DNA from 2 places in the Bacillus cereus group sp. MYBK79-1 genome. Region 2 is predicted to be linked to the other one. Evidence: riboswitches for the same ligand, from Rfam matches in the RefSeq annotation. Region 2 holds a riboswitch; the other holds the start of a gene.

Region 1 (3,506 bases), on a different contig from region 2:
CTGGACCAGCAGTACCAGAAAACTCTATTTTATTGTTTCCTCGATCCTGATATCTAATTGAACTCGTATCATACACATATAAATTCGTTAAATGATTACCATCATTACGTAAAGTTACATTTTTATAACTATTGACCCTTTTAAAATTCCACATTGCCGTTAGTGGTACTTTTTTACTGGTTCCATGCTCATAGAATTCAAAGGACGCTTTATACGTTTGACCACTTTTTCCATTTCCATATAATTGTAAGAAGTTTTTTGCTTCCGATTTAGTTGTCGGTGTTTTAACATCTACTGATGAAGCTGTCATGGAGTGAATATTAATACGTACATCAATCCATTTCCCTTGATATTCACCAGCCCTTTTAACTAATACATATTGTTCTCTACTTGAATTTCTAAACCTGTATTGGCTTTGACCATATCTATCGTTGGTACTACCTTTTACCTCATATGTTACTTGTGGACTCCAAACAAATCTAAAAGCATATTTACCTGGGATAGAAGGTCCCTCACCAGTTCTATTATTGATTACCTTTACGTCTGGATACTTAAGAATACTTGTAATCGGGCCAGCAGCTAGTAGCGATTGGTCTTTTAATAGCTTCTCAGGCTGAATAGCAGATAATTTCCCACTATTTTCGTTTTGCTTATTGTCCTCTTTTACATTTTCTTTTTGTAATTGTTCTTCGTTAGCCTTTTCTGTTTCTACATGCTCCGTTTCTTTTGGAACTTCAGCATTCTTTGATTCTATTTCTTGTTTTTTATTTTCTTCTAATACTTTCTCTGTTTTGTTTACTTCTTGTTTCTCAGTTTCTTCTGAAGATTTCTTATCACTTTCAGGAACAACAGCTTTTGAATTTTGCTTATTCTCAATGACATGCAGTAAAGTAGATTCAATCTTCTTTTCCTTATCTTCAAGTTTCACTGTTGGTTCAAATGTATACTCTCCAGCTTGTTTCACTTGAATAACGACATATACGTCACCCATGTAATCACTGTTCTCGTTTTTTTCAATCTGTACAATTCGATCCTCTGTTACAGAAATGTTTTTAATCGCCTTATTGTTTTCGTTCATTTTTTTCGTTTCTTCTTCACTGAAGAGTTGTCCTTCAGATAATTTAAGTTCAATGTTAGTATCTTGTTTATTTGTATTCATAATCTTTAATACTACGTTTTCATCAACTTTTATTTGTTGTTTATCCATATGAACAACAAATCTTCCTTGTTCATCATTTGTAACCGCGTAAACCTTTGTTGCGGAGTAATCTAACACACCAATTTGTGTGAAAAGTATTCCTCCTGCGAGAAGTATACGTCCAAAATTCCCTATCCGCTTCTTCATTAAGATTCCTCCTCTCTTGTTTATCTAAATATAAAAAATAATCAGTCATCAGTTCGTGCAGCTATATATGTTTAAAATCTATCCTCACAAAAAACAAAAAGCCTGGTTGCTTCTTCGGTTTTCACACATCACAATATGTGCGAACATCCAAATTGCAACCAGACTATCATAGTAATATTTATTACCTTAGACTCTTAGCTTTGCGGCCTATCCTTTCGAATAGTGTGCCCATTTATTTTATTTTTCTACACCTGGCTTGCTTTTTAGAAAACAAAAAGCCTGGTTGCTTCTTCGGTTTTCACACATCACAATATGTGCGAACAACCAAATCGCAACCAGACTATCATAGTAATATTTATTACCTTAGACTCTTAGCTTTGCGGCCTACCCTTTCGAATAGTGTGCCTATTTATTTTATTTTTCTACACCTTGCTTGCTTTTTAGAAAACAAAAAGCCTGGTTGCCTCTTAGATTTTCATACATTACAACATGTGTGAAAATCTAAACTGCAACCAGACTATCATAGTAATATTTATTACCTTAGACTCTTAGCTTTGCGACCTACTCTTTCGAATAGTGTGCCAATTATATCCTATTGTAGTATAACCATTTTCTTGAAAAATAAAAAATCTGGTTGCTTCTTGGATTTTCCTCCATAACAAGATGGGGGAAAATCCAAACTGCAACCAGACTATCATAGTAACTTTCATTACCTTAGACTCTTAAGCTTTGCGACCTATCCTTTCGAATAGTGTGCCAATTATATCCTATTATTTTACTATCTTGTTTTCATTATACTATTAAAATTCCAAAAAGGAAATATCTTTTTGAATTTTATTAATATAAACAATATTCATCGTAAAATTCATAACTTTACCTCTAAATACATTTTTTAGTATATACGCTTATTTAATACTTTTCAAGGGTAAATTTATATATTTATAAAAACACATATGAAACAAAGTAAACTTTTAACTAACTGAAGTTTCCTCCATTTCTACTCATCATTTACTTATACGTAGCAAAATAAAAAAGAAATCTCAAAATGGAGATTTCTTTCCCTTCAAACTTCACTGTTGGTACAAATTTGTACTCTCCAGCTTTTTTTATTTGAGTAACTACATACCAGTCACCGGTATAATTACTGATTTCACTCTTTCAACCTTTACAATTCGGTCCTCTGTTACAGAAATGTTTGGAGTCGCTTTATTATCTTTATTCATTTCTTCTTCATTGATTTCCATCCTATCATTATGAATCTAATCTGATAAAAAAACATAACTTAGTCAAAAGTGATGTTTTTTACATTCAACGAATCGGCAATATAACCTTCACCGTCGTTCCAACCCCAACTTCACTTTCAAAACTCATTTTACCATTGTGGTCTTTAATAATTTTTTCTGTGACTACTAAACCTAAACCTGTTCCCGTTTCTTTCGTTGTGTAAAAAGCTTCATTTAGCTTCGGAATTTTGTCTTTTGGGATACCGCATCCTTCATCCTTAACTCGAACAATGATTGCATCTTCTACAGTCACTTTAATCGTAATCGTTCCGCCAACTGACATTGCTTCAATCGCATTTTTAATTAAATTAAAAAATACTTGTTTTAATCGTTTTTCATCACATGTAATCGATGGTATATCTTTACTATAAATACCTTGTATGTGCACTCCTTGCTTTAAAGCAGGCTTCCCCATAACTCGGATAACATAAGCGATAATTTCTTCTATACTATGAACTTCTGATTCTATTGATTTAGATTTCTCAAATCCACTAAGTTCTGTAGCGATTGTATGAATTCGTTCTACTTCTTGTTTCATAATATCACTATATATTTTATCCTCTGGATATTTAATCGCTTGCTTATTCACAAATTTATCCAAATTAGCTAGAGGTCTTCTAATTTTGTAACCAATAACCGTTGCCATTTTCCCAACAGTTGCTAGCTTTTCTGTTTGTTCTATTTCTTTATCCATCATCTCAAGCGTACGAACGTAAGACTGAAATCTCAAAAACATAATCCAACATATGATAGTAAATACGCTATATAATGCCATTGGGATTATAACGAGTGACGATTGAATAATGATTCCTATAAGAGCGTATTTCCCAACAAGTATGCTCGGAACTAACCAAAAATATCTTTTATTCACAAAGAGT
Region 2 (3,506 bases):
ATCTGTGTATGAAAGTACGAAGAAGCTAGTAGAGGAAGTAAGTAAGAGTTTGTAGAAGAAGGCTATGTAGTATTAAAATGCTGCATAGCTTTTTTGATATTAATTATTAGAAATAGGGGGGATTATTTGAAACGAAATAGGTTTGTAGAGTTGCAGAATGAGTTGTTTCGTTTATCCGACTTTAATGGGCAGTAAGACCCCCACCTCAAAATTCAGCGAAAGCAAAGAAGTTAGGTGGGGGATCAACTGCTCATAAAAGTCCGATTGGTTCAACTAATAATCAGTGGGGGATGAAGAAAACCCCCACTGATTAAAGTTTCACTTTATTTAAACAAACGTTTGATTAAAAAAGCACAAACCCTTTTAAATTATAGGTTTGTGCTTTTCTTTAAAACATAATTGATATTAAGAGCATTCCAATGCCGATAGAAGTGAATGTTGCGATTAGGCCTGGAATCATAAAGCTATGATTTAAAACATATTTACCAATGCCAGTTGTACCAGTGCGATCAAAGTTAATGGCAGCAACGATTGTTCCATAGTTTGGAATGAAGAAGTATCCATTTACTGCAGGGAACATCGCGATTAATAGTGCGGGTGGAATACCGAGTGATAATCCAAGAGGCATTAAAGCACGTACTGTTGCGGCTTGGCTATATAATAAAATAGATAGAATGAATAATGCGATGGCAAATAGCCATGGTGCACTTGTTACTAGGTGCTGAATTGATCCTTGAATCATATTTAAGTTTCCGTTAAAGAAAGTATCTCCCATCCAAGCGATACCGAAAATAGCAACAACTGCTGTTGCCCCCGCTTTAAAGACGTTACCAGACACGATGCTTTCTACATTTGGTTTGCAGAAAATAATAATAAGAGCTGCGATAGTTAACATAACCATTTCAATTGTGTTTGGCATTGAAAGACGAACTAACTTCCCGTCGACCATCCATCCTGGACGAAGTGCTTCAAATGAACCGAGAAGTACGACAAGGAAAGTTCCTACTAAGAAAAGGATAACGGATAGTTTAGCGCCTTTTAAACCAACAAATTCTTTTTTCTCTTCAATTTTAGGAATCATTCCTTCTTTTAAACGTTTCAAGTATTCAGGGTCTTCATTTAATTCTTTCCCCATTTTGCTAGCAACAAATGCAGCTACCATACAAGCGATGAAGGTAGAAGGAATACTTACTTTTAAAATATCTAATAAAGTGATTTTATAGTCAGCTAGCATTGCTAAAAGGGCAACTGTTGCAGCTGATATAGGGCTAGCTGTAATTGCTTGTTGGGAAGCGATTACGGCAATTGACATTGGTCGTTCCGGTCTAATCCCAGATTCGCGAGAGACTTCTGCGATAACAGGAAGTACAGAATAAGCAACGTGACCAGTTCCTGCGCACAGTGTAAATAAATAAGTAACAATTGGAGCAAAGAATGTAATGCGCTTTGGATTTTTTCGTAATGCTTTCTCAGCCAGATGAACAAGGTAGTCCATTCCTCCAGCGGCTTGCAGTGCACCGGCAGCTGTAATTACTGCTAAAATCATAAGCATTACATCAATAGGGGGAGCTGTAGGTTGTAAGTGGAAGACGAAAACAAGTATTGCCATACCAACGCCACCCATTACTCCTAGACCAACTCCGCCTAGGCGTGCGCCAATAAAAATACAGAGTAGTAACGTAAGAAATTGTAGCCAAAACATGATAAACTACCTCCGAAATTCATTAGTTAAGATATATTCGAATAATTTAATTTGAATGAAAATTAAAATAAATACTCAAAATAATCCTTGTGTTATATACATTTTTTATTATATAACACAAGAAATGTAACATTCACGAACTTTGTTAAATTATTTCGAAAAAATAATACATTGAAACTTTACATTTGCATCTCTAAATAGGTAGACATTTTAATTTTTATGTTGTAATCTTTGATAGAGAATAATGTAATTCTCATAGAACTCCCATATCGTTCAACTCGTTCAGCGAGAAAGGCAAACTGATGGAAACATTAGGACGCAAAACTACAGGAGCTAAGGCCGAAAGGTTATGCTAGCCAGTTACCGGACGGATAGGGTTGGTCTTGACCAATGCTCTTTTCATTGGTCTTTTTTTTGTTTATAAACAAATGAGAACTGTTATCGTTTATTAATAGGGTGTATATTTTAATAGCGTTACTTTATAGTACGTTAATTAAGAAAGGTGATGTTAATGAAAAAATATTGGCACAAACTATCATTTCTTCAAAAGAATGTATTGTTAACTGTGTTAGTTATTTTGACGCTTGTTGGTACTATGGGAGCGTTAAGTTTTAACATGTTTCAAAATAGCATGATGTCTATATTTGAAAGGCATTCTTTTGAAACAGGAGATACGGTATTACATAAATTAGACGAAGAAATAGTGAGAGATGTTACAAAAGATCCAGTGGCACAAAGAGAAAAGAGAGAGAAGTTAACAGAGAAATTAGATGAAGCAACGGAAGAATTGAATAGTGTTGGACAAACCTATATTGTTGGAGCAAAAGAAAATGAAAAAGGTGAGTTACTAATCGTTGATTTGTCTACAGGGTTAGCAAATGTTGTTGAAGTAAGGCCGGGAGAATATTATAAACAACCAGATCTTTGGATGGAAGCATATGATAAAGTAATGAACACAAAAAAAGCAAACATGACAGTAGTATATGAAGATGCATTAGGAACATGGGTAACGATATTAGAGCCAATTAAAGATGGAGACGGAAATATTGTGGCAATTGTTGCAGCCGATGTAGATGCCTCTATTGTTCCTATTACAAAGGAAAGATTCATTATACAAGGTTTAATGTTTATTTGTATTTCTGTTCTAATTGCCACTGTTATTCAATTCTTAATCGTACGTAACGCACTTGCTCCATTGCGAGATTTACGTGAAGGATTGCGTAAAGTCGGTGAAGGTGATTTAAGTATTAAATTAGAGGAAAGACCAGATGATATTGGTATTATTAATGCATATTTTAATAATACCATCGAGAAGTTTAAAGGAATTATAGATAAAGTGAAGCAGACAGCAGAACAGGTTTCCTCATCTTCACAAGAATTGTCAGTGAGTACGAAAGAGAATAGTATGGCAGTTCAAGAAATCGTAAGTTCTATGGTTGGATTAAGAGCTGGCGCTCAATCACAAGAAACGTCAGTACCACAGTATTTAGGTATTGTATGTGAAATGGAAGATAAGATGGAAGAGATAAAGAATGCTGCAGAACAAATGGCGAAAGAGTCTGAAGGTACGAAGCATCATTCAGTAAAAGGAAATGGTGTTATTAAACAGGCGATTAATCAAATGAATATAATACAAAATGCAGTACAAGATTTATCTTCTATCATTCATTCTTTGGAAACAAGATCAAAAGAAATTAGAGATATTGTCAATGTAATTACAGGTATTTCAAATCAAACGAATTCGCTAGCTTTACATGCTTCTATTGAAGCTTCACGTACTGATGCAAGCGGAAAGGGATTTGAA

Evidence for each region. Region 2 has a riboswitch for cyclic di-GMP ahead of ACTFOB_RS18590 (methyl-accepting chemotaxis protein). Riboswitches for the same ligand answer to the same signal wherever they lie in the genome.
Region 1: another riboswitch for cyclic di-GMP. It lies ahead of ACTFOB_RS25730 (WxL domain-containing protein); the one in region 2 lies ahead of ACTFOB_RS18590 (methyl-accepting chemotaxis protein).

The regions. Positions count from the first base shown of each region.
Region 1 is NZ_JBQAEO010000029.1:7,494-10,999, forward strand. It holds gene ACTFOB_RS25730 (WxL domain-containing protein) at 1-1,345, opposite strand, end outside; cyclic di-GMP riboswitch class I at 1,496-1,584, opposite strand; cyclic di-GMP riboswitch class I at 1,673-1,761, opposite strand; cyclic di-GMP riboswitch class I at 1,850-1,938, opposite strand; cyclic di-GMP riboswitch class I at 2,024-2,113, opposite strand; partial or broken gene ACTFOB_RS25735 (hypothetical protein) at 2,390-2,580, opposite strand; gene ACTFOB_RS25740 (ATP-binding protein) at 2,654-3,506, opposite strand, start outside.
Region 2 is NZ_JBQAEO010000012.1:38,795-42,300, forward strand. It holds gene thiE (thiamine phosphate synthase) at 1-55, shown strand, start outside; gene ACTFOB_RS18585 (anaerobic C4-dicarboxylate transporter family protein) at 389-1,702, opposite strand; cyclic di-GMP riboswitch class I at 1,986-2,070, shown strand; gene ACTFOB_RS18590 (methyl-accepting chemotaxis protein) at 2,214-3,506, shown strand, end outside.